Regions from separate parts of the Erythrobacter sp. HKB08 genome, predicted to be linked through region 4. Evidence: predicted binding sites of a transcription regulator. Region 4 holds the regulator's gene; each other region holds the start of a gene.
The links. Region 4 encodes LexA, which represses DNA repair genes until DNA is damaged. Its sites were predicted from a motif close to GTTCCNCNCTTGTTCT; they were not measured.

Region 1 (7,596 bases), 270 kb from region 4:
CCGCCTGACAGCGTGGTCGCCTGCTGGCCGACCTTGACGTAGCCCAGCCCAACCTCGTTCAGCATGTGCATCTTGTCGCGGATCGGGGGGACGGCCTTGAAGAAGTCCTCCGCGTCCTCGATCGTCATGTCGAGCACGTCGGCGATGGAGTGGCCCTTGAATTTCACCTCCAGCGTTTCGCGGTTGTAGCGCTTGCCGCCGCATTCCTCGCAGGTGACGTAGACGTCGGGCAGGAAGTGCATCTCGATCTTGATGAGGCCGTCGCCCTGGCACGCCTCGCAGCGGCCGCCCTTGACGTTGAAGCTGAAGCGGCCGGGCTTGTAACCGCGCGCCTGCGCTTCCGGCAGGCCGGCGAACCAGTCGCGGATCTGGGTGAAGGCGCCGGTGTAGGTCGCGGGGTTGGAGCGCGGAGTGCGGCCGATGGGCGACTGGTCGATCTCGATCACCTTGTCGCAATATTCGAGGCCGGTGACCTTGTCGTGCGCGCCCGCGATGACCCGCGCGCCGTTCAGCGAACGCGCGGCGGAGGCGTAGAGCGTGTCGATGGTGAAGCTCGACTTGCCCGAGCCGGATACGCCCGTGATGCAAGTGAAGGTGCCGAGCGGGATCGAGGCGGTGACGTCCTTGAGGTTGTTCGCCCGCGCGCCGTGGACGGTGAGTTCGTGCCCGTTGCCCTTGCGGCGCTTCGTCGGCACCGCGATCTCGCGCCGTCCGGTGAGGTAGTCGGCGGTGAGCGATTTCCTGCTCCGCTCGATCTGCTTGAGCGTGCCCTGCGCGACGACCTCGCCGCCATGCACGCCCGCGCCGGGGCCGAGGTCGACGATGTGGTCGGCGGTGCGGATCGCGTCCTCGTCATGCTCGACCACGATGACCGTGTTGCCGAGGTCGCGCAGGCGCTTCAGCGTTTCGAGCAGGCGGTCGTTGTCGCGCTGGTGGAGGCCGATGCTCGGCTCGTCCAGCACGTAGAGCACGCCCGACAGCCCGCTGCCGATCTGGCTGGCGAGGCGGATGCGCTGGCTCTCCCCGCCCGACAGCGTGCCGCTGGTCCGGTCGAGGTTGAGGTAGTCGAGCCCGACATTGTCGAGGAAGCCCAGCCGCTCGTTGATCTCCTTGAGGATGGCCTTGGCGATCTGGCTCTGCGTGTCGTTGAGCTTGCCGTCGAGGGCGAGGAACCACTCCTTCGCATCGGCGACGCTCATCTTGACCGGCGTTGCGATGTCGGTCCCGGCGACCTTCACCGCGAGCGCCTTTTCATTGAGGCGCTTGCCGCCGCAGGTCTCGCACGGCTGCGCGGTCTGGAACTTGGACAGCTCCTCGCGCATCCAGGCGCTTTCGGTCTGCAACATGCGGCGGTTGAGGTTGCCGATGACGCCTTCGAACGGCTTGTTGACCGTGTACTGCTTGCGCCCGTCCTTGAAGGTGAGCGGCACGCGCTGGCCCTTGGTGCCGTAGAGAATGGTCTCGCGGTTCTCGGGCGAAAGCTCGTTCCACGGGGTCGTCAGGTCGAAACCGAACTCGGTCGCGAGCGACTGCAGCACCTGCATGTAATAGGGCGACGGCGGATTGGACTTGGCCCACGGCACGACCGCGCCCTTCTTGAGGCTCAGCGCCTCGTTCGGCACGACGAGCTGCGGGTCGAACAGCTGCTTCTCGCCAATCCCGTCGCAAGTCGGGCAGGCCCCCTGCGGCGCGTTGAACGAGAACAGGCGCGGCTCGATTTCCTCGATCGTGAAGCCGGAGACCGGGCAAGCGAACTTTTCGGAAAAGACGATGCGGTTGGCGGGCAGCCCCGCGCCCTTCATCGCACCGCCACCGGCCGCCTCTTCCTCGCGCCCCGGCACGACGCCGTCGGCAAGGTCGACATAGGCCAGCCCCTCGGCCAGCTTGAGCGCGGTTTCGAAACTGTCGGCGAGGCGCGTTTCCAGTCCTTCCTTCACCGCAAGGCGATCAACCACGACTTCGATATCGTGCTTGAACTTCTTGTCGAGCGCGGGCGCTTCCTCGATCGGGTAGAGCTCGCCGTCGATGCGTACGCGGGTGAAGCCCGCCTTCTGCCACTCGGCCAGTTCCTTGCGGTATTCGCCCTTGCGCCCGCGCACCACCGGCGCGAGCAGGTAGAGCCGCGTGCCTTCGGGCAGCGCCATGACGCGGTCGACCATCTGGCTTACGGTCTGCGCGCTGATCGGCTCGCCGGTTGCGGGCGAATAGGGGACACCCACCCTCGCCCACAGCAGGCGCATGTAGTCGTATATTTCGGTCACCGTCGCCACGGTCGAGCGCGGATTGCGGCTCGTCGTTTTCTGCTCGATCGAGATGGCGGGCGAGAGGCCGTCGATATGCTCGACATCGGGCTTCTGCATCATCTCGAGGAACTGACGCGCATAGGCACTCAGGCTCTCGACATAGCGTCGCTGCCCCTCGGCATAGATCGTATCGAACGCGAGGCTCGACTTGCCCGAACCCGACAGGCCCGTGATGACGATCAGCGCGTCGCGCGGCAGGTCGATATCGACGCCCTTGAGGTTATGCTCGCGCGCGCCGCGTACGGAAATCTTGGTAAGTGCCATGTGCGAGCGTGTTCCCGAATTGTTCGCTTTGGTCAAGAGGGCCGCCCTGCGCCGGGCCAGCCATGCATGAATGAGCGGACAGGCAGCGCGAGAGTTCCAGCGATGTGGGAAAGAGCCGCACAAATGCAAGCGCGGGAGACCGACGCGGCGTGCGGCCGGGTTCCCTCGCCCTTCGAATCAAAAACGGGCCCGGCGCGAGGCCCGACCCGTTTCTGTGCAACCAACCGTTTGAATCTGTTGCGACCCCGTGGAAGCGCTCTGCGATGTCTCCCCCACGACGCGGTCTGGATAGCAGCCGCCCCGGCTTTCCCATTGTATGAGACCGTCATTGTCCCGCGCTCGCACGCCGCGGCGAATATGCGAACCGCCCGGTCCGTGCCTGAGGTTCGGTGAAGCGTGGACCTTTCCGCAAGCCCGAACCGTTGAATTGTTGAATGGAAACATCGCGCTAGCAGGATCGCCTGGGACGGACGCTGAACCTGCATGTGCGCCGACAGCAAGGACAACGAGATGCCCCCGCGAGATATCGCTCGCCCAAGAAAATCACCGCTCCCGTCAAGAACGCGAAGGCCCGGCGCCGCGAAGCGCCTGGTCGGGAAGCTCAAGCAACGCCGCATGGCGCGGCTCGAGGACAAGCGACGGCGCATCCGTGCCGGGCTCAGGACCAAGCGCAAGAAGCGCAAGGCCGCCTTCGCCCTGTCGGCCAGCGTGATGGGGCTGAATACTGCCGCGCTCGATAGTGCGACTTCGATGCAGCAGGCCGGTGTAATTGCGCAGATGCAGGACGCGGGAGCGATCCCCGACGCCAATGGGCGTGTCGAAGCGCGCTTTCTCGAAACCAGTGACGAGATGAAGGAAGCCCTGATCGAAGAAGAGGGCGTGCGGCTGACGGTCTACCGCGATGTCGCGGGCTATCCGACCGTGGGCGTCGGGCATCTCGTCAAGCCGGGCGACAAGCTGCGCGTCGGCGACCGGATCAGCGAAGAACGCGCGCTCGATTTCCTCGACCGGGACCTGCAGATCGCGGAACGCGGCGTCCAGCGCCTCGTCGGCGATCTCAGGCTGACCCAGCACGAATTCGACGCCCTCGTCGATCTCGTCTTCAACGTCGGCGAAGGCAATGTGTCGGAAGCGAGAAGCCCTCGCCTGAACGAAGCGATCGCCAGCGGAGATTACACGGCGATTGCAGCCGAGCTCGAATATCACCACGCGGGCGGCGCGAAGGCCAAGGGCCTCGTCTATCGCAGCGAACGGCGCACCAACATCTTCCTCGAGGCGACCTACGAGGATCCGCGCGAATTGCGCGCATAACTGACGACATTTGCCGACCACGATGGCCCCTTCGACGGGGCCATCTTGCTTTTGCGAGCAATCTCCGGTTCAAGCGCCGCTAGCTAAGGCATTTCACATCCCGGCATCGTCCGATGCCCGAAGAACACACCCTATGGGAGACTTTATGAAGGCCCACATCCTGGCCACCTCCGGCCTCGCACTCATTCTTGCAGGCTGTTCGACCTACGCCGCCGAGGCACCGGTCGAGACCGCCGCGACCCAGACCGTCGAAATCCCGCAGGCGACCGGCTACTTCGCCGAGCGCAGCGACCTGCCGTTCTACGCGCCCGATTTCACCCAGGTGTCGGATGACGACTACCTGCCCGCGTTCGAGCAGGCGATGACCATCCACAAGGCCGAGATCGAAGCGATCAAGGCGAACCCGGCTGCGCCGACCTTCGAGAACACCATCGTCGCGCTCGAAACCTCGGGCCAGATGCTCGGCCGCGTCGCGACCATGTTCTTCGCCCTCACCGGCGCGAACACCAACGACACGCTCGATGCGGTGCAGGCCGAAATCGGCCCGAAGCTGGCTGCACACTCGGATTCGATCACGCTCGACCCGGTTCTCTTCGCCCGCGTGAAGGCGATCTACGACAACCGTGCCGCGATGACGATGGAGCCGGAAGATGCCGTGTTGCTCGAGGAAACCTACGAGAGCATGGTCCAGGCAGGCGCGCTGCTGACCGATGCCGAGAAGGAACAGGTCCGCGCGATCAACACCGAGCTTTCGACGCTGACGACCGAGTTCAGCCAGCGCGTGCGCGCGGCGACGGTCGAAAACGCGCTGATCGTCGACACGCGCGAGGAACTGGCCGGCCTGTCCGATGGCGAGATCGAGGCTGCGGCCAAGCTCGCTGCCGACAAGGGCATGGAAGGCAAGTTCGCCATCGCCCTGCAGAACACCACCCAGCAGCCTTCGCTGCCGAACCTCGAAAACCGCGCCGTTCGCGAGAAGCTCTTCACCCTCAGCCACGACCGTGCGGTGATGGGCGACAAGAACGACACGCGCGAGCTGATCGCCAAGATCGCCCAGCTGCGTGCGCAGAAAGCCGCCCTGTTCGGCCAGCCCGACTGGGCGAGCTATGTGATGTACGACCGCATGGCGAAGACGCCGCGCACCGCGCTCGACTTCATGGAGCAGATGGTCCCCGCCCTCGCCGCAACGCAGCGGCGCGAGGCGGCCATGCTCAATGCCAAGATCGAGGAAGAAGGCGGCGACTTCGAAGTGAAGCCGTGGGACTGGTATCGCTACGCCGAGATGGTCCGCAAGGAGAAGTACGACCTCGATGAAAACGCGGTGAAGCCGTATTTCGAGATCAACTCCGTGCTCGAAAACGGCATCTTCTTCGCTGCGAACAAGCTTTACGGCCTGTCGTTCGAGAAGCGCACCGACCTGCCGGTCTATCACCCGGACGTGACCACCTACACGGTGTTCGACAAGGACGGCAGCGAGCTCGGCATCTTCTACTTCGACCCGTACCAGCGCCCGTCCAAGCGCGGCGGCGCGTGGATGAGCAACTTCGTCGACCAGAGCTACCTGTATGACCAGAAGCCGGTCATCTACAACGTGCTCAACATCCCGAAGGCGCCCGAAGGCGAACCGCAGCTGGTCAGCTTCGACAACGTCAACACGCTGTTCCACGAATTCGGCCATGCGCTGCACGGCTTCTTCGCGGACCAGAAGTATGCCTCGCTCTCCGGCACGGCGACCGCTCGCGACTTCGTCGAGTATCCGAGCCAGGTGAACGAGCTGTGGGCCACCTATCCGGAAGTGCTGCAGAACTACGCCAAGCACTACGAAACCGGCGAGACCATCCCGCAGGAGCTGATCGAGAAGATCGAACGCGCCGCCAAGTTCAACCAGGGCTACGATTTCGGCGAAGTCGTCGAAGCCGCCCTGCTGGACATGAAGTGGCACGCGCTGAGCCCGGAACAGGCTGCCGCGATCAACACGCCTGAGGAAGTGGACGCGTTCGAGCGCAAGTCGCTCGAAGAGCTCGGCCTCGAGATCGATCTCGTCCCGCCGCGCTATCGCAGCAGCTATTTCAATCACATCTTCAGCTCGTCGACCGGCTACAGCTCGGGCTACTACAGCTACCTGTGGACCGAGATGCTCGACCGCGACAGCCGCCAGTGGTTCCTCGACAATGGCGGTCTGACCCGTGAAAACGGCGACCACTACCGCGCGACCGTGCTCAGCCGCGGCGGTACGATGGACTACTTCAAGATGTTCGAGAACTTCCTCGGTCGCGCGCCCGACGTGACGCCGATGCTGGTCGCACGCGGCCTCACAGGCAGCGACGAAGCGGCGGACAGCACCGCCTCTGACGGCAAGCTGCCGGCGAGCACGGTCTCGAAGTAAGCGATATGCGGGGCGAGCCCTAGAGCTTGCCCCGCCATTCGAGCGAGCGGCGATTGAGAGCCGCGAGGTCCGCCTCGCCCTCGATCGCCGCTCGTCCCGTATCCAGCGCCCGTTTGAGCAGGTCGTCAGGGGCATTCCTGTAGGCGGGCGGCACGATATGCTCGCGCCACGGCCCGCCGACTGCATTGTCGAGCAGGATACGCTGGAAGCAGTGATCGAAGCGCACCGGCCAGCCGCGTTCCTCGGCAAGAGCGGGCATCTTCTCGCGAGTCAGTGCGAACCATTCATCGACGAGATCGGGGCTGGCCATGCCCGCCCAACGGCTCAGTAGGCGATGAGTGCCTGTCCGCCGGTCTGGCCGACCCACTCGCCGCCGACATCCCACACATCGCGCAGGACCTGCGGCGACAGCGCCAGGTCGGGCTCGGCATCGGCATGGACCCGCCCATTGTCGAGCACGATGACCCGGTCGGCATGGTTCATCGCGAGCGCGAGGTCGTGGACCACCATGACCACGCCCTTGCCCGCCTCGACCTGGTCCATCAACACGTCCATCAAAGCGATCCGGTGACCGATATCGAGCGCTGCGAAAGGCTCGTCGACGAGGATCCAGTCGGGCTCGCCCGCCAGCACGCGAGCCAGCAACGCCCGCGCTTTCTCGCCACCCGAGAGACGCGAAGCCGGGCGGTCGGCAAGGCCCAGGCAGTCGGTCGCGGCGAGCGCGCGCTCGATCGCCAGCTCTCCCCGGTCGCGGTGCGGCAGGCGTCCGAGTGCGACGAGGTTGCGCACCGAAACGTCCCATGCGACCTCGCCCTGCTGCGGCAAATAGCCGATGCGCTTTGCCCGCTCGCGCGGTGCGATTGCCGCGATGTCCTGCCCGTTTAGATGAGCCGTGCCCGCGTCGGTCGCCAGCAGGCCGGCCAGCACTTCGAGCAGGGTCGACTTGCCGGCCCCGTTCGGCCCGCAGATCGCGGTGATCTTCGCCGGTTTGAGCGAGGTCGACACCTGCTCGATCCGGCCAGCGACGGTCGCTCCGCGTGTCTCCAGCATCAGGCCAGCCCCCGCCGCATTTTCACCAGCAGGTGGAGGAAAAACGGCGCACCGATCAGGCTGAGCGCGATGCCGAGCCGCAATTCGGTGACCGTCGGCAGGATACGCACCGCGCTATCCGCCACCAGCACCAACAAGGCTCCGGCAAGCGCGCTCGGCAGGACGAGCTGCGATGGTCGCCTGTCGGTCAGGGGCCGCACGAGATGCGGGACGATGAGGCCGACGAAGCCGATGATGCCTGCAACCGCGACGCCGCTCCCCACGGTGAGGCCGACACCGCCG
Region 2 (7,596 bases), 610 kb from region 4:
TCCCGGCGGGCGCTCTTGATTCCGGTTCCATTGTCAGCTCGGACGACCGAGCTTGCGCGCCGCTTTCTCGCGCACGATCAGCCAGACGAACAGCCCGAGCGGACCGGCGAGAAAAGTCGCCAGCAGGATCGGGGCTTGGACGAAGCGGTTGAAACCCTTCGCATCGGCATCCCTGGCGATCCACAGCCCGACGAACAGGTCGAAAGCGAGATAGTGGACCCACCCCACGGTCACTCCGCCGTCGCTCGCAAAGATCGCCCGCACTCCTTCGATCGACGAAAAGTTGGAGCCGGTATCGGGGCCGACCGGATCGACGAAGCCGCCGACGATCGAGATGAGACCGACCGCGTAGACGAGGCACAAGAGGCCGACACCGAGATAGAGCAGCGCCGACAAAAGCGCAGGCCAGCGCGGCAGAAGGATAAGTGCCAGCCAGCAGATCATCGCCAAGATATTGGCGCCGCCGAAAATCCCGTCCCACATATCGAAATTCCCCTTATTCAGCGAGTTGCGGCAGTTCCTTCGCAGCGCGTCTTATCGCATCGTGTTCGTGGCGGAACTTGCCCGCAGCCTTGCGCTGGGCGAGCGCCAATGCGGCTTGTGCCACCGTGCGCGCCGGTATCGAGCGGCCCGAACGGTATTTGCCCTGCATGAGCAGATCGGTGAACGGGCTTGCGACCATTGCCAGTCTTTCGAGCGTGCGCGGGTCGTCCACGCGCTTTCCGCGCAGGAGGCCAGGGCGCAGGATGTCGAGACGCTTGAAGCCGACCTTCATCAGCGCCTGCTCGGCCTCGCCCTTGACCTGCATGTAGAAGAACCTGCTGCTCGCATCGGCATTCGCGGAGCTTACGGCAACGCATCGTTCGACGCCTGCCTCATGCGCGGCTCGCGCCGTATCGACCACGAGATTGAAGTCGACCGCGCGGAACTTGTCCTTGTCGCCGCCCTGCTTGCCGATCGTAGTGCCGAGCGCACTAATCAGCACATCGGGGCGGAACTGCTGCATCACCTTGCCCCATTCGGCGGGGTCGGCCACGACTTGCTCCATCGTAGCGCCAGTCGGGAGCCGGGCCTCCCTGCGGCCGAGAGCGAGCATGCGAATATTCGCCCTGCCGACCGCCTCGGCGAGGACCTCGCCGCCGACGAGGCCGGACGCGCCGACCAGCACGATGCGGATGGAATCAGACATTGCTCAGCCCCTCGGGACGCTTGCCGTAGATGCGGGCAAACTGGTCGATGGCGTAGCGATCGGTCATGCCGGCGATGAAGTCCGAGATATGCCGTGTGCGAGCCGGTTCGGCATCGGGCAGCGTCTCGCGCCAGCCGTCCGTCAGGAAACTCTCGTCCTGTTCGTAGGCGGCATAAAGGCGCGCGACCACGTCGCGGGCACGCTCGGCCGTCGCGAGCTGTTCCTCGTGATAATAGAGATTGTCGTACATGAACTTCTTCAGCGTGCGTTCTTCCCGCGCCATCGCCGGAGAGAAACCCGCCAGCATCCGGCCCGCGCCGCGCACCTCTTCGATGGTTGAAACGTCGCGCGTAAGTTCGCGCGTGTGCTCGAGCACGTCATTGACCATCAGGCCGATCTGGCCGCGCACCAGCTCGCGCATCTTGCGATCGTGCGGCGCGTTGGGAAAGCGGCGTTCGACATCCCGCCACTGGTCCGCGACGAAATCCATTTCGAGCAACTGGTCGAGATCGAGGAAACCAGCGCGCAGCCCATCGTCGATGTCGTGATTGTCGTAAGCGATATCGTCCGCGACCGCGGCGACCTGTGCCTCCAGGCTCGGCCAGCGGTCGAGTTCGAGATCGAAAGCCTCGTCCAGCTCTTCCAACGCCCAGTTGTCCGCCGGGATCGGGCCATTGTGCTTGGCCATGCCTTCGAGCAGGTCCCATGTGAGGTTGAGGCCCGGATGCTCGCAATAGGGGCTTTCCAGTCGCATCAGCGTGCGAAGCGACTGGGCATTGTGATCGAAGCCGCCGTGACGGGCCGTCGCCTGTGAAAGCGCCATCTCTCCCGCATGGCCGAAAGGCGGGTGGCCGATATCGTGCGCCAGACACAGCGCTTCGGTGAGGTCTTCGTCGAGGCCGAGCGTACGCGCGATGACCCGGCCGATCTGGGCGACCTCGAGACTATGGGTCAGCCGCGTGCGGAAGTGATCGCCGTCGGGCGCGATAAACACCTGCGTTTTCGACTTGAGGCGGCGGAAGGCGATCGAGTGGATGATCCGGTCGCGGTCGCGCTGGAATTCGCTGCGGGGGCCGCGGGTGCCGTCGCGGTTCTCGTCGAACTCGCGCCCGCGTGTCTTGGCTGGATCGGCTGCAAAACTGGCTCGTGTCATTGCTGCGCGGCTTAGGTCAGCATTGCCACGGCGACAACGGGAACAATCGGGCAACGGTAATTGGACCCAGCCAACGGAAAGGGCCGCCCGGTGCGATACCGGACGGCCCCTTGTGCATAAGGACATGCGATCAGTGGATGCCGATCGTGTCCTTCGTGTTGTCCTTGTCGGTAGCCAGCTGGCCGCCGCTGCGGACCTGGCCGAGCAGCAGGATGCCCGCGAGGTGCGGTGCAGCCATCGAGGTACCGCTGAGCGTGGCATAACCGTCGCCCTTGTAGGTCGACAGGATCGACACGCCCGGCTCCGCAAAATCGACCGGCGGGTTGCCGTAGTTCGAGAAGCTCGCGATGCGGTCGGACGAATCCATCGCCGAGACGGTGTAGATGTTGTTGCCATTGGCACGGGCAGGCGACGAATTGTTCGCGTCCTGGTTTTCGTTACCGGCGGCAAGAACGAACTTCACCGTGCCCGAAGCGTTCACGACAGCATTGTCGAGCGTGGTGGAGATACCGCCACCGAGCGACATGTTGGCAACGTCGCCCTGCTGGCCGACCGACGCGACATAGTCGACGCCGGCGATGACGCCGCTGGTCGAGCCCGAACCGCGACGGTCGAGCACGCGCACGGCGACCACTTCGGCGCCGGCAGCGACGCCGACGACGCCGATGTTATTGTCGATCGCCGCGATGGTGCCTGCGACGTGGGTGCCGTGACCATTCTGGTCGTCCCAGTTACGACCAACGAAGTAGGCGCTGAGCCCTTCATTGACGTTGAGGTCGGGGTGCGAACCGTCGATTCCGCTGTCGATGACGAAAGCACGGCCGGTCGCGCCCGAGACGCCGCCGTTGACGCGGGTGATGCCCCAGGGCGTCTGCTGCGTCGAGGTGCCGCCACCGCCGCCGCCGTCACCGCCACCCGGCTTGCCGGGCTTGTCCGGTTTCGGGAAGCCGGTCATCACCTGGTCCTGCTCGCAATAGGCGATGCGCGGATTGGCGCGGCGCATGTTCTCGACCGCGCGCGCATTCATGTTGGCCGCGAAGCCGCGAATAGCGTGCCGGTAGACGTGCTTGACCTGCCCGCCCTGCGCATTGACCGAACGGCGTGCCTCCCCCGGCACGGCGTCCTTGGCGACAGCGTTCGCCTTGAACACGCAGATGTAGCTGTTTTCGATCTTCTGCGCCGCTGCGGGCGTCGAGAAGGCTGCTGCGGCAAGTGCGACGCCGCTAGCGACCACAAAGCGGCCGACCCATTTCGTTGTCATGTTTTTCAGTCCCGTTCCAAGAATTGGAGGCAGACAGACTGACAGGTGGAATTGTGATTGCAACCGGTTTCTAGTGGCAATTCACCACGAATTTCGTTCCGCTTGAAATCAAATACTGTATCTCGACTTTATCCGGCAATAATCCATTCCGCCGCGGCCTCGCAGTGGATCCGCGCCGAATCGTAGATCGGCAGCACATTGGCCCGCGTATCTACGACCAGCTCGAGCTCGGTGCAGGCGAGGACGATAGCCTTCGCGCCATCCTGCGCCTTCTTCGTGATGATCGTCTTCAGCGCCCGCTCGGCATCGCGCGTCGCCTTCCCGACCATCAGCTCTTCGTAGATGTAGCGATCGAGCAGTTCCACGTTCTGCACTTCGGGTGCGGGAAGATCCACGCCGTGCTTCACGAGCCGCTCACGATAGAAGCTTTCGGTCATGACATTGCGTGTTCCGATCAGGGCCGCGTTCTTCACACCGTCCTTCGCCATGCGTTCGCCGACGCATTCGGCGATATGGAGGATGGGCACCGAAACGCTGGCGGCGACATCGTCGTAAACGCGGTGCATCGAATTGGCGCAGATGATGATCTGCTCAGCCCCGGCGCCTTCCAGCCGTTTCGCGCTTTCAGAGAGGGTCTGTGCCGCGCGCTGCCAATCGCTCGCTTCGCGCAGGCCATAGAGTTGCGCGAAATCGAGGCTTTCGATGAGCAGCGGTGCACTGCTCATCGGACTTGTCCGCTTCTGGACGTAGCGATTGATGCATTCGTAGTAGGTGTGCGTCGACACCCAGCTCATGCCGCCAATCATCCCGAGCTTGCGCACGCGAAATTCCCCTGTTGTGCCGGCGAAGCGCTCGTCCGCCGGATTCCCTGATGGTTTATACTTGGATTCCCGCCCTGAATGGACGGACGCGCCTTAATTTTCCGCAACGGCGGTCAATTGCAAGCCGTCCAGCCACGAAGTGAGCGCTGCGAGCGACTGTTCGGGCGCTTCTTCCTGCGGAAGGTGTCCGATGCCGGGAAAATTGGCGAGCGTCGCATTGGGCAAGTGCTCCATGTACCATTGCGCTGCCGAATAGGGGATCAGGCTGTCCTCTTCCCCCCAGACCACCAATGTCGGAACCTTCGCCTGCGCAATCTGCTCGGGCGTGAAGGTCGAATAGCTCCGCCCGAAGCGCTGGCGGGTCGCGGTACGGTTGCCGGGATAGCGCGCCAGCTCCCAATATCGGTCGACCGCTTCTTCGGTCACGACATCCTGGTTCGAGACGCTCTGCTTGAGGCTCCGCTCGACGAGCGAACGCGGGAGGATCTGGCTGACGAGGCTGCTTACGCCCGGGATGCGCGCAAGGGTGAAGGCCATGTTGCCGCCCCCTTCCCGCTTCACTGGTGCCCCGCCCGCATCGACGAGGACGAGTCCAGCCAACCGTTCCGGGCGGTCCAGCGCATATTGCATCGCGATCCCGCCGCCCATCGAATTGCCCGCCAGGACGAATTTCTCGAGCCCGAGATGATCCGCCACCCGGTCGACATCCGCGACATAGGCGGCGGTGGCGTAGTCCTCGTCTGCGGTGCCGCCGGTCAGGCCGTGGCCGCGCTGGTCGAAACGGATGACGCGGTACTTCTCGGCAAGGCCGTCTGCCCATGCCTGCCACGTATGCAGGTCGGCGTTCGAGCCGTGGAGCAGGATGATCGCGGGCGCATCGCGCGGACCTTCGTCGCGCAAATGCACTTCGAGACCCTTGTCGAGCGCGACGAACTGCGAGCTCTCACCGCCGTATTTCGCGCGCATCTCTGCCGGGTCGGTATCTGGCGCGCGAAAGAGCAGGAACGCGATGACAAGGATCGCGAGAAGCACTCCGAGAATGCGCAAGGTCCATTTCAGCATTGTCGTTTGCTTCCTTCCTCGTCAGCCCCGGACGATCATTCCGCGCGCGTCTGCGCTGGCATCCCGGCAATCCAGCGCCTGACGATCTCGACACCGTCATGATCGATCGTCGACTTACCCAGCTCCGGCATCGCGACACCGGGTTCCGGACTTGCCATGCGGTGCAGCAGGATCGACTGTTCCGGCTCGCCCGGGACGATATCGAACAGGAGATTGCCCGAGCCCCTGCCCGCTGCAACAGGCCGCTTCATCAAGCCGATCGCCTGGGGATCGTCCTGTTCCCAGCGCAGGTCGAGCCCGCTGTTCGATGCGGTCGATCCGGGGCGATGGCAATGCGCGCAATTGACGTCGAGATAGGCGCGCGCGGCGGCATCTACCGGCGCATCGGCGCGATGCTCCCAGACCGGAAAAGTGTTCGTGCCCTGCGGCTGGTCACCGGTAAGGCCGATGACCATGGCGGGGTGCAGGTTCTGGATGCGCGGGCCGATCGGCACCACCGCATCGTTCTGACCGTGGCATTCCTTGCATTGGTTCTTGTTGGGGATGCGGTAGCTGATCGCCTCGCCCGAAGGCGTCACGACATCTTCGCGCGCACCTGCGACGACGAGCGTCGCGTCGGTCTGCTCCTCGTTCCAGCGATAGGGCAGCGCGATCCAGCCATCGGTGCGGTGGAGCAGCACCCTCGTTTCGATCAGCCGCCGGTCCGCGCCTTTGCCGAAAGCGAAGGTCTTGATCAGCGCGCTGCCGACCGGGAATTGCAGCCTGCCCGCCTCGTCGAAGGACACCTTCTCGCCGCCCGGCACATATACGAAGCGGAGTTTTTCCGCCCCGTCGGAAAATAACGGCGTGTTGAGGCGATATTCCGTGACGGGGTAAGCTGGCGCTTGACCGGCAAGGTCGCTGAAAAAGCCGTAGTGCGACAGCAATCTCGGCAGGCCGTTGGCGATCTGGTGACCATTGACACTGACCGGCCCGGGCTCCTGCGTCACATCCACGCGGGCTCCGCCATCAGCACCGGATGTCGCAACCGCCGACAGGGCGGCGATGGCAGCGGCCAGCAGGAGGGCAGCTCCGCGTTTCACTTGATCCGCGCCTCCAGTTCAGCCGGTGCGCCCACCGATGCGGTGTCGAATTCATAGCTCGGCTGCGCGACCTGCAGCGGTCCGGGCGAACCGGTTGCGGGGTCCTGTCCGGGCGATGAGAGATTGAGCGACCAGCCGGCAACGCCATCGACCACGGTCAGGCCGGTATCGCCTTCGGCCACGCCGTCCCACATGACCGGCGGCAGCGAGCCGCCGAAGGCTGCGACCAGCATCTCGCCGCCATCGAGCTGCGGATCGTCGCCGCCCCGACCGAATGTGTTCTCGCCGACAACGACATTGCGCGCGAAGGGATTGTAGCGCTCGTCCTCGTAGGGCTGGGTGTAGGCGATCACCATCACATGCGCCGTGGGATTGTTTTCGAGGATGTTGTCCTCGACCAGCACGCCGTCGTTGGCCATCACCAGGATGCCCGTTCCGCGCCTTACGCCGGCGACGATATTGCCCGGCGGCGCGAAATTCGCCGTGTCGTTGTCGACCACGAGATTGCGGCGCAGGATCACGTTGCCGCCGCCCATCACCGGCAGGTTCGGCAGGTCGAATACGAGCAGGCCGCCGGTGTTACGCGTGGCGATATTGTTCTCGACCAGCGCATTGCGGCTATTCTCGATCTCGATCCCGGCGACATTCGCCTCGACGATCGAATTGCGGACAGTGATGTCCTTGCTCTGGCCGACATAGATCCCTGCGTCGGACGCGCCCGAGACTTTCGATCCGGTCACCAGCACGCCGGTGCTTTCGACCGGATAGATGCCGTAGGCACCGTTGTCCGGGTCGGGCCCGTTGGTCCAGGTGACGCGGATGCGGCTGTAGACGATGTTGTCGGCGCCCTTTGACTTGACCCCGTCACCCTTCGGGTTCTCCAGCGCGAAGTCGCGCAGGGTGACATTGTCGCTCGTCACCAGCAGGCCTTCGCCCGCACCCTGCTGGGTCGTGAAATCGAGCACGGTTTCGTCCATCCCCGCACCGCGCACGGTCACTCCGTCGACATCGAGGCTGAGGCCGTCGGT
Region 3 (7,596 bases), 660 kb from region 4:
TCGCCCATGCCGGGCTGGATGCCGCTTCGGTCGCGCGCTTCCTCGGCGAGGACATGCGCGGCGTGGTCGTCGCCGGCGTGGGCGAGGGGAACATGTCGGAAGCGGTGCGTCAGGAGCTCGTCGCGCGGCGCAAGCAGGGCCTGCGAGTCGTTCGCGCCAGCCGGGCCGACGAGGGGCTGGTAGACCGAGAGCCGGAGGACGATGGGAACGGCTTCGTCGCCGCCCGCGCGCTCAATCCGCAAAAGGCGCGCATCCTGCTGCAGCTGCTGATCGCGCACGGGGTCGACGACCCCGCGGCGATCCAGCGTGCATTCGACGGAAGCTAGCCGAAGCTTAGCTCCACGGCGTGACGAGATACTTCTCGCCGGTCTTCATCGCGCGATAATCGGTCACCGCGTCCTTGGTCAGCATTTCTTCGAGATTGACCCGGCGTTTGTAGCTGCTGGCGAAGGTGGTGGTGAGGTTGTCGAGCACCCGCTGGCGCATGCGCATCATCGTTTCCATGCCAGCCTGCTGGAGGAACGGGGTGAGCAGCCAGCCCGAAAGCGTCCAGCCGAAGCCGTAGCTCGGCGTCAGGATGGTCGGACCCATGTCGAGGCGACCGTAGATGAACATGCGCTTCGCCTGGTTCGAGCCGTAGCGCGAATATTCGGTCATCTTGCTGACCGCGACCTGCTCCATCGCCTTGAACACATTGTCGACCGCCTGCCCGCCGCCGATCGGGTCGAAGCCGTAGAAGGCGTCGGTCGCATCGATCGCTTCGCGCAGCTGCTTCATGAAGTCGTCGTCGGACGAGTTCACGATGTACTTCGCACCGAGGCCCTTGAGCAGGTCGACATGCTCGGCCTTGCGCACGATGTTGACGAGTTCGATGCCGTCTTCCTGGCAGATCTTGATCAGCATCTGGCCGAGGTTCGACGCCGCTGCAGTGTGCACGATCGCCTTCGCGCCATCCATCTTGGCGTTCTCGACGAAGCCGAGGGCGGTCATCGGGTTGACGAAGGCGCTCGCGCCGTCCTCTGCCGAATGGTCGCCGAGCGGCAGGCACATCGCGGCCTCGGCGATGACATATTGGCTGTAGGCATTGCCCGGCACGCAGGCGACGCGCTGGCCGTCGAGCGCCTTAGCCATCTCGCTGTCGCCCGTCGCGACGACGGTGCCTGCGCCTTCATTGCCTGCCGGCAGCTTCTGGCCGTGGCGCGCCTTGGAGCCGGTGTTGAACGGCTCGGGCATGTTCGCGACGTATTTGCCCTGCGTGTACTGGGCGTTCTCGAGGTCGGCCGCACCGGTCAGGATCGCGAGGTCCGACGGGTTGATCGGCGCCGCTTCCATCCTGACGAGGACCTGGTTGCCGGTCGGCTCGGGAACGGTGACCTCCTCGATCTCGACGGTCAGCGTGCCGTCCGCTTCGAGCGTGGTGAAAAGCTGTTTGCCGGTGGTGGTCATTTCTCGTTCTCCTCTCCGGGATAGGTTGCGGCCACGAAGTAGAGGCCGTGCGGGGGTGCGTTCAAGCCCAGTTCCTGTCTGTCGCGTGCAAGCAAAGCTTCGCCGACCTGCTCCTCGCGCCAGCGGCCCATGCCGACGAGCGCGAGGCAGCCGACCATGCTGCGCACCTGGTGGTGCAGGAAGCTGCGCGCCGCGGTGCGGATTATCACATGCTCGCCTTCGCGGCTGACGTCGAGATGGTCGAGCGTCTTGACCGGGCTCTGCGCCTGGCAGTGGACGGAACGGAAGGTGGTGAAATCGTGGTGCCCGACCAGCGCCTGCGCCGCGCGGTGCATCGCTTGGTGATCGAGTTCCTGCGCAACCTGCCACGCCCGGTTGGCTTCCAGCGTCAGCGGAGCGCGGCGGTTGCAGATGCGGTATTCGTAGGAACGTCCGGTGCAGGAGAAACGCGCGTGCCACTCGTCGTCGACCTCGCGGCAGTCGAGCACCGCGATCGGGTCGGGCCTGAGGTGATAGTTGAGTGCTTCCATCAGCCGGAAGGGCTCGATGTCCTTCTCGATATCGAAATGGCTGCGCATCGCGAGCGCGTGGACGCCGGTATCGGTGCGCCCGGCGCTGTGCAGGGTAACGGTCTCTCCGGTGACCTTGTGCGCCGCTTCCTCGAGCGACTGCTGCACGCTCGGCCCGTGCTTCTGGCGCTGCAGGCCCTGGAACGGCGTGCCGTCGAATTCGATGGTGAGCGCGAAGCGGGTCATATCCAACGCGCCGTCATTCCCGCAAACGCGGGAATCCAGAATTGATGGTCGCTTGGTCGCCCTGGATCCCCGCCTTCGCGGGGATGGCGAGGGGGAGATAGGGCTATCACGCTATCGTCATTCCCTTGTCGACCGGCTTGCCGCGCAGGAAATCGCTGCGGTCCATCGCAGGCTTGCCGGCGCGTTGCAGTCGCAGCGGCCGGATTGCGCCTTCGCCGCAGGCTATCGCGAGGTCATCGTCGAGCACTTCGCCGGGTTTGCCCGATGCCTCGACGACTTCGGCGCGCAGGAACTTCACCCGCTCGCCGTCCAGCTCGCTCCATGCGCCGGGGAAGGGGGCGAGGCCGTGGATGTGCCGCATCACCTCCTGCGCCGGCTTCGTCCAGTCGATGCGGGCCTCGGCCTTGTCGATCTTGGGCGCGTAGGTCGCGTCCTCGTCGTCTTGCGCAACAGGCACGTGGATCGCGAGATCGCGCAGCGTGCCGACCATGAGCTGCGCACCGAGATGCGCCAGTTCCTCGGTCAGTTCGCCGGTGGTCTTCTGGTCGATCGTGGTGCGCGCGGTTGCCAGCATCGGGCCGGTGTCGAGCCCTGCTTCCATCTGCATGATCGTCACGCCGGTGGTCGGATCGCCCGCCATGATCGCACGGTGGATCGGCGCGGCACCGCGCCAGCGCGGCAGGATCGAGGCATGGACATTGAGGCAGCCGTTCGCAGGGGCATCGAGGATCGCCTGCGGCAGGATCAGCCCATAGGCCGCCACGACCGCGACATCGGCACCGAGCGCGCCGAATTTCTCCTGCTCCTCGGCCGATTTGAGCGACTTGGGAGAGCGCACTTCGATGCCGAGCCGCTCCGCTACCTTCTGCACCGGCGAGGGCTGCAGCTTCTTGCCCCGTCCCGCCGGGCGCGGCGGCTGGGTGTAGACCGCGACGATCTCGTGCGCCGCCTTGTGCAGCGCTTCGAGCGTCGGCACGGCGAAATCGGGCGTTCCCATGAAGACGATGCGCATAAGAGAGGGTCGGACCTTTCGTTGACTAGGCGCAGCCCCTATCTGTCAGGCCATGGCATCGCAAGAGATCGAGGCACTTAGCGCAGCACTCGCCCGCCTGCCGGGTCTCGGCCCGCGTTCCGCGCGGCGTGCGGTGCTGTGGCTGGTCAAGCGGCGCGAGCAGGCGCTGCCGCAATTGCTCGATGCGATGGAGCAGGTGCGCGACCGGCTGGTCGAATGCGACGTCTGCGGCAATATCGATACGCAGAACCCCTGCGGCATCTGCGCCGATCCGCGCCGCGACGCGAAATCGATCTGCGTGGTGGAGGACGTTTCCGACCTATGGGCACTCGACCGCGCGAAGCTGTTCACCGGCACCTATCACGTGCTCGGCGGAAGGCTCTCGGCACTCGACGGCGTGCGGCCGGAGGATCTCAATATCGCCAGCCTGCTCGACCGGGTAGAGAAGGGCGGGGTCGACGAGGTGGTCCTCGCGATGAACGCGACGCTCGAAGGGCAGACCACCAGCCATTACATCGCCGAACGGCTGGAGAGCTTCCCGGTGCGCATCACCCAGCTCGCTCACGGCCTGCCGGTCGGCGGTGAACTCGACTATCTCGACGAAGGTACGCTCGCGCAGGCCCTTAGGGCGCGCAGGCCGGTTGGATAGGCGATCAGACTGATCGCAATGCTGCGCTTGCTAAGCGCGGCGCCCGACCCTATTTTACGACCATGGCTATCCGTGAAATTCTCGAAGTGCCGGATCCCCGGCTCAAGGTCGTGTCCGAACCCGTGACCGAGTTCGACGACGAGCTGAAGACGCTCGTCGAGGACATGTTCGAAACCATGTACGATGCACCCGGCATCGGTCTCGCCGCGATCCAGGTCGGCGTGCCGAAGCGCGTGCTCGTGATCGACCTGCAGGAGCCGGATACCGAAGCCGAGCCGGAAGATTGCGGCGATAGCGGTTGCGGCCACAAGCATTACCCGGTGAAGAACGATCCGCGCGTCTTCATCAATCCGGAAATCCTCGATCCGTCGGAAGACCTTGCGACCTATCAGGAAGGCTGTCTTTCGGTCCCCGAGATCTTCGCCGACGTCGATCGCCCGGCGACCTGCCGCGTGCGCTACCAGGACCTCGAGGGCAAGACCCACGAAGAGGACATGGACGGCCTGCTCGCGACCTGCCTGCAGCACGAGATGGACCACCTCGAAGGCATCCTTTTCATCGACCACCTCAGTCGCCTGAAACGGCAGATGGCGCTGAAGAAGCTCGACAAGCTGCGCAAAGCAGCCTGATCGCCCGGACACAACGAAAAAGCCCCGCTCACCGGCGGGGCTTTTTGTTTGTGCGATCGGCAGCGGATCAGGCGGCTTCGACCATTCCTTCGAGCGCCTTGACGCAATCTTCCATGCACTCGCGGCACATCCGCTCGCAGCGGCGGCAATGGTCGTTGTCGTGCTTGGCGCACTCCTCCGCGCAGACCTTGCACGCGATGATGCAGGCTTCGAGCAGCGACTTGATGACGACGGTCTTGCCATGAGTGCGGCGCGCGGCAACCGTGCTGACGGCCTGGCAGATGTCCGAACAGTCCGAGCACTTGCGGATGCATTCGGACATGTCGCCGTCTTCGCCGTTGCAGGCATCGATGCAGGAATTGCAGATCGCCGCGCAATACATCGCGTGCTTCACCGCCTCGGCGAGTTGTTCGTTGTAATCCGACCCGACCTGCGGGTGCTCCTTGATCATTTCCTTGATCGACATGGGAAAATTCTCCTTTCGGGTAAGGAAGCGGGCGGGGCTGGGGATTGTTCCGCTTCGGAGCGAATGGGTCCTTGGCGCGTGGCGACGTTCCGACTATGTTCTGCTGATGGATGCAGTTTCTATCGCTCTGATTTTCGTCGCGCTGCTTGTCGGCGCAGGCATTGGCTGGTTCGTCGGATCGCGTCCCGCGGCCGACTGGAAGTCGCGCTTCGAAGGGCGCGATGGCGAGGCGAAGGAGCTGGACGAGAAGTTTCGCAAGGCCATCGTTGACCTCGAAAATGCGAGCGTCCGGGCTGAACGGGCCGACGAGCTTGAGCGCAAGCTGGACGGCACGCGCGAGGAACTGACCGCACTCAAGGCGCAGGCCGCCGGTTTCGAGGAGCAGAAGCGGCTGCTCGAGGAGAGCCGCGAGAAGCTGCTCAAGGAATTCGAGAATACCGGCGCCAAGGTGCTCGATGGTGTGCAGGCCAAATTCTTGGAACAGGCCAGCGAGCGCTTCGGCCATGCGGAGAAATCCTCCGAAGAGAAGATCAAGGCGCTGCTGACCCCGGTGGGCGAACGGCTGAAGAAATACGAAGAGCAGGTCGAGACGTTGGAGAAGCAGCGGGTCGACGCCTTCGGACGGCTCTACCAGCAGATCACCGAGATGCAGCGTGGGCAGGAAGAGGTCCGGCGCGAGGCGCAGCGGCTTGGCAACTCGCTGACCAATGCGCCCAAGGCGCGCGGCCGGTGGGGCGAGCGGGCATTGCAGAACGTGCTCGAACAGTGCGGCCTTGCCGAGCACACCGATTTCCATCTCGAACAGTCGATGGAAACCAGCGAGGGGCGGCTGCGACCCGATGCGATCGTCAATGTTCCGGGCCAGAAGAAGCTGGTGATCGACGCCAAGGTTTCGCTCAACGCCTACCAGGCCGCGTTCGAGGCGGATGACGAGGGGGAGCGCAAGCGTCACCTCGACCTGCATGCGAAGTCCATGCGCACCCACGTCCAGACGCTCGGTTCGAAGGGCTACCAGAGCCAGTTCGACGATGCGCCGGACTATGTGGTTATGTTTGTGCCGGGCGAGCACTTCGTCGCCGCCGCTCTCGAACACGATCCGGAACTGTGGGATTTCGCCTTCCACAATAAGGTGCTGCTCGCCACCCCGACGAATCTCGTCGCCATCGCGCGCACTGTCGCGCAGGTCTGGCGGCAAGACACTATCGCTAGAGAGGCGATGGAAATCGGCAAGGCCGGGGCGGAACTCTACGACCGTCTGGCGGTGGCGGCCGAGCATATGAAGCGCGTCGGCGGCGGGCTGGAAACCGCGGTCAACAACTACAACAAGTTCGTCGGCAGCTTCGAGCGCAACGTCCTCTCGTCCGGTCGGCGACTGGCCGAGAAGGGCATCGAGATCGGCAAGCGCGAAATCGAGGAAGTGCCCAAGGTCGAGGCCAGCCCGCGCTACAACAACGACGATGCCGCGAAGATCGAGGATGAGACCGGGGACCAGCGCGACGCGGCGGAATGATTTTCAGGGGAGGGGCAAGTGAAGCCAATCGGACTTATCGCGGCAATCGGCCTTTTCGCGCTGGGATCGCCCGCGCATGCCGAGCGCTTCGAGCCCCGGAACGAGTGCGCTGATTTTGAAGACGCGGAAGCATTCCGCATGGCGCTCGCGACCGCTGTAGCCAATCGCGACGAGGCCATGCTCGAGCCGCTGGTCGATTCCGAGATCCTGCTCGACTTCGGCGGCGGCTCGGGCTGGGAGACGATGCGGGAACGTCTGACATCGGACGATTACCGCCTGTGGGCCGAACTCGACAAGATTCTCCGCCTCGGCTGCGCGATCGAAGAGGACGGCGGAATGATGGCGCTGCCGTGGTACTGGACGCAGGACCTCGGTCTGGAAGACCCGTTCTCGACCATGCTCGTTGTCGGTTTCGATGTCCCGCTGCGCCAGGGCCGAGCCCCTGACTCCCCGCTGCTCGACCGGATCAGTTGGCAAGCCGTGACGCTGCTCGATGACTGGACGGACAATCCCGAAGCGCTCGTCCATGTACAATTTCCGAGCGGGCGCAAGGGCTACATCGCGTGGAAGAACCTGCGCTCGCAGGTCGATTACCGGCTACTTGCCGAAAAGGACGAAGACGGCACATATCGCATCACGACCTTCGTCGCCGGCGACTGATCAGCCCTCCAGCGAGTCCAGCACCTCGTAGGCCAGCACGGCGGCTGCAACCGCGGCATTGAGGCTGTCGGCACGTCCGCGCATCGGCATGGTGACGCGCAGGTCGCATTCGGTCTCGTAGGCTTCAGGTAGTCCTTGGGACTCGTTCCCTACCATCACGAAGCACGGCGCGGCATAGGGCGCCCCGCGATAGGGAACCGCCTCGCGCAGGCTGGCCGCGACGAGCTGGCCTTCGCCCTCGCGCAGCCAGGGCACGAATTCCTCCCACCGCGCCTGTACGACGCGCTGGGTGAAGACCGCCCCCATGCTCGCGCGCACCGCTTCGACGCTGAACGGGTCGGCGCAGTCGTCGAGCAGGATCAGCCCGCCGGCCCCGACCGCATCGCCGGTTCGCAGCATGGTCCCGAGGTTCCCGGGATCGCGCAGCGCTTGCGCGACGAGCCAGATCCTCGCCTTGGATCGGTCTAGG
Region 4 (7,596 bases):
GTCGGAGACAAGCCTGCCACGAAACGCGTGGCCATCGCCGAGGGGCGTATCTCGATGTCATCCGATGCATTGCAAGCTGTCCGGCAAGGCGATGCTCCGAAGGGCGACGTCCTCGGCACGGCCCGCGTTGCGGGGATCATGGCGGCCAAGCGCACCGGCGACCTCATTCCCATGTGTCACCCGCTTGCGCTCGATCATGTCGACGTCGAATTCGCCTTCGCAAGCGATGCGATCTCGGTGCGCGCCACCGCCTCGCTTCGCGGAAAGACCGGCGTGGAGATGGAGGCGCTGACGGCGGCTTCGGTTGCATTGCTCACGATCTACGATATGGCAAAGGCGCTCGATAAGAGCATGGTGATCGAGCAGGTCATGCTCGTCGAAAAGCGCGGCGGAAAATCGGGCCACTGGTCGCGGGAAAATGGCTGAACCGCCGCTGGACCTGGACGAGGCGCAGCGCAGGCTTTTGGCGCTCGTTTCGCCCGGTCCTAGCGAGATCGTCAGTCTGGCAAAGTCGCTCGGGCACTATCTTGCGGCCGCACCGGTTGCCCGCCTTTCCCGCCCCCATGCCAACCTCTCGGCAATGGATGGTTTCGCAACGAGCGGCGACGGTCCTTGGGCAGTCGTAGGCGAAAGCCGCTGCGGGTCTGCATTTGCCGAAGCGCTCTCGGCAGGCCAGGCGGTCCGAATTTCGACTGGAGCAGAGATACCGCTCGGCGCCGATGCGATCGTCATCAAGGAGGAGGCGCAGCTTTCGGGCGATCGACTTTCGGCTACCGAATTGCCCCAGCCCGGCCGCTATATCCGCCGGGCCGGAGAGGATTTTGAGACCGGCGAGGAACTGCTCGATGCAGGTCGACGGATGGGGGCAGCTCAACTATCGCTCTGCAAGGCAGCAGGCGTCGACGAAGTGGCTGTGTTCAAGCCTCCGCGCATCGTCGTCCTGGAATGCGGCGACGAACTGATTGCCGAACCGTCGCGCGCTACCAACGGCGACATGCTGGCGGCGATGTTCTCGGGAGAGCACGCCACTGTAGCTGTCGAGCCACCCCTGCCCGACGATCTCGAGACGATCTCGCGAGCGCTGGCTAGTCACCGCGATGCCGATCTGATCGTGATATCCGGCGGTGCATCGGTCGGCGATCACGACCTAGTGCGACCGGCCCTCGCCGAGATTGGCGCCACGATCGACTTCTGGCGCGTCGCCATGAAGCCCGGGAAACCCCTCATGGTCGCGACACGTGGCTCGCAGCTTATTCTCGGCCTGCCCGGCAATCCGGTCAGCAGCTTCGTGACCGGGTTTCTGTTTGCGCTCCCCGCCGTTCGAGCGATGGCCGGGGCATCCGACCCTTTTCCGAAAGTTACGATGCGACCTTGCGCGACGGCCCTTCCCGCGAACGGCAAGCGACGCCAGTTCCTGCGCGCAAGGACAACCGCCAATGGATCCGTCGAACCGCTGGAGAACCAGGACAGCGCTGCGCTCCATGCTCTCGCCCGAGCAGATTGCCTTATCGACCGGCCATGTGATGCCGGGGAGACCAAAAGCGGAACGCCTGTTCCGGTTTATCCGCTCCAAAATGGCGGAATCGCTTGACCTCACCAAATTGGTTGCTTACTTGTTCCGCATTCGTTCGCATTTTATGAACGACACACGCGGCGACGAGGGAGTACACCGCAATGCTGACGAAAAAGCAGCACGAACTGATCCGCTTCATCCAGGAAAGGTTGGAGGAAACCGGCATTTCCCCCTCATTCGAGGAAATGAAGGAAGCGCTCGATCTGAAGAGCAAGTCCGGCGTCCATCGACTGATCTCGGCTCTGGAAGAGCGCGGTTTCATCAGGCGCTTGCCGAACCGCGCGCGTGCGCTCGAGGTGCTCAAGCTTCCGGAAGATAGCGTCGGCGGGGCGAAGCCTGCTGCCAACGATGTCGTCGCCCGCGCGACCGCCAAGCCAAGCGCTGCTCCCGAGCCTGCAAACGACGTGATCGAAATCCCGCTCCATGGGCGGATCGCAGCCGGCGCCCCGATCGAGGCGTTCGAAGGCCAGTCGAGCCTTCCGGTCCCGGCAGCCCTGCTCGGACCGGGTGAGCACTATGCGCTCGAGGTATCCGGCGACTCGATGATCGAAGCAGGCATCTTCGACGGCGACTTCGCACTTATTCGCCGGACCGATACGGCACGCGACGGCGAAATCGTGGTTGCACTGGTGAACAACGAAGAAGCGACGCTCAAGTATCTCCACAAGGACGGCGGCCTTGTCCGGCTCGATCCGGCTAATGCGAGCTACGAGCCGCAGGTCTATGCACCCGACCAGGTACAGGTGCAGGGCAAGCTGGCGGGTCTGCTGCGCCGCTACCACTGATTGCAGGCTGCGGGCGGGCTAGTCGGCTAGTCGGTCCGCCCGCGCCACCATCCATGCTGCCCCTGCCCTTCGGCAACGGTCCTGAATTCCTCATTCGACAGATCGATCGCCAGGCCGCCCGTTCGATCCAGGAAGTTTCGATCAGCCTTGAGCCACCGCGGCCGACAGCTTCGCGGCAGGTAGCGATCGGCAATCACGATATCACTTCGCTCGCAGGCTGCCGCCAGCGCTCGCTCTTCGATCCGTTCGCGTGAGCGCGCCATCAGGAGCGACCAGTTCCGGCCCTCCCGCTCGATCGCGAGAACACAAAAGTCCCGCGAGCACTGCGCATCAGGCCATTGCGCCAGCGGCACCGGCTCCCCGTCCATGCCGGCCAGTTCGAGCAGATTGTCCTTTGCATAATCGCTCCTGCTTTCACGCAGGACTAGAAGGCGCTCGCCTCCGCTGACTATCCCGACATGGCGCCCATCTCCCGACACCAGCACATCCGGCGTGGGAGAGACGAGAAAAGCGGCCAAACCTATCAGCCAAGGCAAGAAACCCAGTAGCCGCATCCTTGATTGCCAAAGGGCCAGCCAAAGCGATCCCGCCACGAACAGCGCAAAGACGTAGAGCGGCATCTCCGGCATCAGCTTGACCGAACCCGGTTGTTCGGCAGTGAAATGCGCGATCGCCAGCAACAGTTCGAGCGAATTGTCGACGATCCACCATGCCGGCGCGCCGAGGCCGACGAGGTCGAGAGTAAGAGCAACTGCGAGCGCTGGCATCGCCACGAAGGTGACGAGTGGGATCGCGACGACATTCGCGAATGCGCCATAGACTCCCGCCCGATGGAAATGGAACAGGACGATTGGCATCAGCGCAATCTCGATCACCAGCCCTGTCACCAGCAACATGATCGCACGCCGCCCCAGCCTGCTCGCCCAACTTTCTTCTCGGGGGGCAAGGAACGCCTTTACCGGGCCGCTGTTGTGAAGCGCGACGATCGCCAGCACCGCCGCAAAGCTCATCTGGAAACTTGGCCCGACGAGCGCTTCGGGCCATGCGAGCAATACCGCAAATGCTGCAGCTGCGACCATGCGCATCGACAATGGCTCTCGCCCGAGAGCAAGCGCCGCAAGGACCAGCAAGGCTCCGATGCAGCTACGAACGGTCGGAACTTCCGCGCCCGTGAGCAAGGTGTAGCCGATACCCGCCAGCGCTCCGACGCTTGCTGCGACCAACGGCAATCGGACCCTCAACGCAATCCAAGGAAACAGTCCGACCAGCTTGAGCGCCAGCAGATACGCCGCTGCGATCACCGCGCTGACATGAAGACCGCTGATCGAAAGCAAATGGGTCAAGCCAGCATCGCGCATCGCCTCCTCATCGGCCTCGGCAATCGCGCCTCGGTCGCCGCTGGCGAAGGCGGCTGCGATCGCGGCAGGCGATCCGTCGAGCCGCTCGCGAACATGGCTGGAAAGGCCGCGTTGCAACGGTGCGATTCGAGAGCCCGCCTGCCCTTGTTCGATAACCTCCATCTCACCGATCAGCGAGCCGGTGGCGGACAAGCCGTCGAACCAGGCGGTTCGGGCGAAATCGTATCCTCCGGGCAACATGGGCGCGGCAGGCGGCATCAAGCGCGCACGCAGCCTTACCACAGCGCCCTCCGACGCCGCCGGCACATCGCTTTCAAGCGGAATGTTGATCCGAACCTTGCGGGCGATCCCGTAGCTGGCATCGCGATATGCGAGGATCACCCTGACGCGCTCGCGCGCTGGTTGCTCTTCCCGCTCGAGGATGCGTCCTTCGATAGTTTCGACCCGTGGTCGGTCGATAGGCTCGGCCCCGGCGATCTCCGACCGGACCCACACGAGGCTCAGGCCGATAGCGAAGCAAATGCCAAGCCCGCTCGCAGCCAAGCGAAGATTGCTCCGCTCCTCGCGCCCCTTCCAGACTGCATTTGCAGCTACGACCACGAGCAGCGCGGCCCCGATCGCAGCACACCACTGCCACGGACTGTCGAGCAGGAACCAGCTGGCAATTCCGCATGCCAGGGCGACGGTCAGCCACGGCGCCCTGTCGAACCCGTTGGCGCCCAGAAGACGCTCTGCCGCATCGCCAACACTGGACAATCGCGCCCTGCTGCGCCAAGGGCGCTGCACTGCAACATTGCCGTTATCGGGGCCATCCCCCATCGGCACGCCGGGCGCTGAATGCGTCGCCATGCAAGTGATTGAAAAGGAAGCGAGACGTTATGGCAAGCGATAGTGGCGCGGTTGGTTCGAAAGTTGTCACGCGCTTCGCTCCTTCGCCGACCGGCTACCTGCATCTCGGGGGCGCTCGTACCGCCCTGTTCAACTGGCTTTTTGCCCGGCACCACGGCGGCAAGGCGCTGCTCCGCATCGAAGATACCGACCGCAAGCGCTCGACCCAGGATGCAATCGACAAGATTCTCGAAGGACTCGACTGGCTGGGCCTCGAATATGACGAGGCGCCCGTGTTCCAGTCGCAGCGCGCAGATCGCCACCGCGAAGTCGCGCTGAAGCTGTTAGAAGCCGGTCACGCCTACAAGTGTTTCGCCACGCCTGAAGAGCTCGAAGCAATGCGCGCCGAGCAGCGCGCCAACAAGCAGCCGCAGCGCTACGACGGCCGCTGGCGCGATCGCGACGCTTCGGAAGCTCCCGAAGGCGCGCCCTATGTCGTGCGCCTGAAAACGCCGACCGAGGGCGACACCGTCATCGAGGATGCCGTGCAGGGCAAGGTGCGCGTGGCCAATGTCGAGATCGACGACTATGTCCTGCTTCGCGCTGACGGCACGCCGACCTACATGCTCGCGGTGGTGGTCGATGACCACGACATGGGCTGCACCCACATCATCCGCGGCGACGACCATCTGAACAATGCTTTCCGCCAGTTGCCGATCATCAAGGCGATGGACGAGATCGAGGGTGGCTGGCCGATGCCGGTCTACGCCCATGTCCCGCTGATCCACGGTGCCGATGGCGCGAAACTTTCCAAGCGCCACGGCGCGGTCGGCGTAGAAGCCTATCGCGATGAGCTCGGCGTGCTTCCGGAAGCGCTCTTCAACTACCTCTTGCGCCTTGGCTGGGGCCACGGGGACAAGGAAGAGTTCACCAAGCAGGAAGCGATCGAGCTGTTCGAACTCGACGGAGTCGGCAAAAGCGCCGCTCGCTTCGACCTGAAAAAGCTCCTCAACCTCAACGGCCACCACATTCGCGAAGCCGATGATGCCCGCCTGGCGAAGCTGGTCGCGCAAGAGCTCGGCCCGAATGCCGACGAAGCGATCCTGACCGAGGCCATGCCGGTCCTGAAAGTTCGTGCGAAAGACATCCACGAACTTGCTGAATGTGCAGCCTTTTTGTTCAAGAAGCGCCCGCTCGAAATGACCGAGAAGGCAGCCGGCCTGCTCGATGACGACGGTCGCCAGCGCTTGAAGGCGATCCACGGGCGCCTCTCGGCGGAAAATGACTGGACAATAGAGGCACTCGAAGCCACTACGAAGTCGCTCGCCGAAGAGCTCGAACTGGGCCTCGGCAAACTGGCGCAGCCCATGCGAGCGGCGCTGACGGGGACCACCACGTCCCCGGGAATTTTCGACGTACTGGTCCTGCTCGGACGAGAGGAAGCCCTCGCGCGGATCGAAGCGCAGGCTGCCTGAGCAGGCAAGAAAGACAAACGCAGGAGACTGACATTGGCTGACAAGCAGGCGAAACTCGAAATCGGCGGCCAGAATTACGAATTCCCGGTGCTGGAAGGCAGCTGCGGCCCCGACGTCGTCGACATCCGCAAGCTCTACGGCCAGACCGGTCACTTCACCTTCGATCCCGGCTACAAGTCGACCGCGAGCTGCGAGAGCGCCCTCACCTATATCGACGGTGACGAAGGCGTCCTGCTGCACCGCGGCTATCCGATCGGCCAGCTGGCCGAGGATTCCTCCTTCATGGAAGTCAGCTACCTGCTGCTGAACGGCGAACTGCCGAACCGTGAAGAGCTCGACGACTTCACCTACACGATCACGCGGCACACCATGCTGCACGACCAGCTTCGCCAGTTCTACCAGGGTTTCCGCCGCGACGCGCACCCGATGGCGATCATGTGCGGCGTCGTCGGCGCGCTGTCGGCCTTCTACCACGACAGCACCGACATTTCGGACCCCGAGCATCGCAAGATCTCGAGCCACCGCCTGATCGCGAAGATGCCGACCATCGCCGCGATGGCGTACAAGTATTCCATCGGCCAGCCCTTCATGCAGCCGAAGAACGAGCTGTCCTACACCGGCAACTTCCTGCGCATGACCTTCGGCGTTCCGGCCGAGGAATATGAGATCCACCCCGCCGTCGAGCGTGCGATGGACCGCATCTTCATCCTCCACGCCGACCACGAACAGAACGCTTCGACCTCGACCGTGCGTCTTGCCGGTTCGTCGGGCGCGAACCCGTTCGCCTGCATCGCGGCCGGCATCGCCTGCCTCTGGGGCCCGGCGCATGGCGGCGCGAACGAAGCAGCGCTCAACATGCTTCATGAGATCGGTACGCCGGACAAGATCCCGCACTACATCGAGCGTGCGAAGGACAAGAACGACCCGTTCCGCCTGATGGGCTTCGGTCACCGCGTCTACAAGAACTACGACCCGCGTGCGACGGTCATGCAGAAGACCGTGCGCGAGGTGTTCGAGGCGCTGAACGTCAAGGACCCGGTGTTCGAAACCGCCCTGCAGCTCGAAGAAATCGCTCTCAACGACGATTACTTCAAGGAAAAGAAGCTTTTCCCGAACGTCGACTTCTACTCGGGCATCATCCTTTCGGCGATCGGTTTCCCGACGACCATGTTCACCGCGCTCTTCGCCCTCGCCCGTACCGTGGGCTGGGTTGCGCAGTGGAACGAGATGATTTCCGATCCCGGCCAGGTCATCGGTCGTCCGCGCCAGCTTTACACCGGCCCGACGCAGCGCGACTACGTCCCGGTCGACAAGCGCTGAGCAGCGCCGGGGCGGCTCAGTCCGCTATCGGCAGATCGAGTATGAAGCGCGCCCCTTCACCGGGCGCGCTTTTTACTGTCAGCTCTCCGCCCATCGCGCGTGCGATGCGGCGCGAAATATAGAGGCCGAGGCCCGAGCCCCCGTCTCCCTTGCGGCCCAGGCGTTCGAACTTCTCGAAGACGCGCGCCTGTTCTTCCTCGTCGAGCCCCGGCCCCTCGTCGGCAACGATGATGCGCGAGCGGCTCTTGAGCCGCTTG

Region 1: uvrA (excinuclease ABC subunit UvrA) is a predicted target of LexA. The motif match lies at 2,578-2,593, and genes of this name have one in related genera.
Region 2: EO245_RS06430 (deoxyguanosinetriphosphate triphosphohydrolase) is a predicted target of LexA. The motif match lies at 2,382-2,397, and genes of this name have one in related genera.
Region 3: rmuC (DNA recombination protein RmuC) is a predicted target of LexA. The motif match lies at 5,044-5,059, and genes of this name have one in related genera.

Annotation. Positions count from the first base shown of each region.
Region 1 is NZ_CP035310.1:2,230,456-2,238,051, forward strand. Features, by position in the region: gene uvrA (excinuclease ABC subunit UvrA) at 1-2,567, opposite strand, end outside; gene EO245_RS10760 (lysozyme) at 3,183-3,878, shown strand; gene EO245_RS10765 (M3 family metallopeptidase) at 4,024-6,264, shown strand; gene EO245_RS10770 (GCN5-related N-acetyltransferase) at 6,284-6,574, opposite strand; gene EO245_RS10775 (ABC transporter ATP-binding protein) at 6,589-7,314, opposite strand; gene EO245_RS10780 (iron ABC transporter permease) at 7,314-7,596, opposite strand, start outside.
Region 2 is NZ_CP035310.1:1,347,048-1,354,643, reverse strand. Features, by position in the region: gene EO245_RS06440 (ABA4-like family protein) at 34-483, opposite strand; gene EO245_RS06435 (NAD(P)H-binding protein) at 497-1,189, opposite strand; gene EO245_RS06430 (deoxyguanosinetriphosphate triphosphohydrolase) at 1,182-2,342, opposite strand; gene EO245_RS06425 (S8 family serine peptidase) at 2,473-3,603, opposite strand; gene EO245_RS06420 (aspartate/glutamate racemase family protein) at 3,732-4,424, opposite strand; gene EO245_RS06415 (alpha/beta fold hydrolase) at 4,518-5,486, opposite strand; gene EO245_RS06410 (SO2930 family diheme c-type cytochrome) at 5,522-6,568, opposite strand; gene EO245_RS06405 (parallel beta-helix domain-containing protein) at 6,565-7,596, opposite strand, start outside.
Region 3 is NZ_CP035310.1:1,299,651-1,307,246, forward strand. Features, by position in the region: gene EO245_RS06140 (asparaginase) at 1-326, shown strand, start outside; gene EO245_RS06145 (zinc-binding dehydrogenase) at 334-1,446, opposite strand; gene truA (tRNA pseudouridine(38-40) synthase TruA) at 1,443-2,201, opposite strand; gene fmt (methionyl-tRNA formyltransferase) at 2,308-3,213, opposite strand; gene recR (recombination mediator RecR) at 3,266-3,862, shown strand; gene def (peptide deformylase) at 3,925-4,491, shown strand; gene EO245_RS06170 (four-helix bundle copper-binding protein) at 4,559-4,957, opposite strand; gene rmuC (DNA recombination protein RmuC) at 5,064-6,467, shown strand; gene EO245_RS06180 (hypothetical protein) at 6,486-7,127, shown strand; gene EO245_RS06185 (RNA methyltransferase) at 7,128-7,596, opposite strand, start outside.
Region 4 is NZ_CP035310.1:1,956,822-1,964,417, forward strand. Features, by position in the region: gene moaC (cyclic pyranopterin monophosphate synthase MoaC) at 1-426, shown strand, start outside; gene EO245_RS09460 (molybdopterin molybdotransferase MoeA) at 419-1,591, shown strand; gene lexA (transcriptional repressor LexA) at 1,675-2,358, shown strand; gene EO245_RS09470 (ComEC/Rec2 family competence protein) at 2,385-4,565, opposite strand; gene gltX (glutamate--tRNA ligase) at 4,595-6,019, shown strand; gene EO245_RS09480 (citrate synthase) at 6,053-7,339, shown strand; gene EO245_RS09485 (sensor histidine kinase KdpD) at 7,356-7,596, opposite strand, start outside.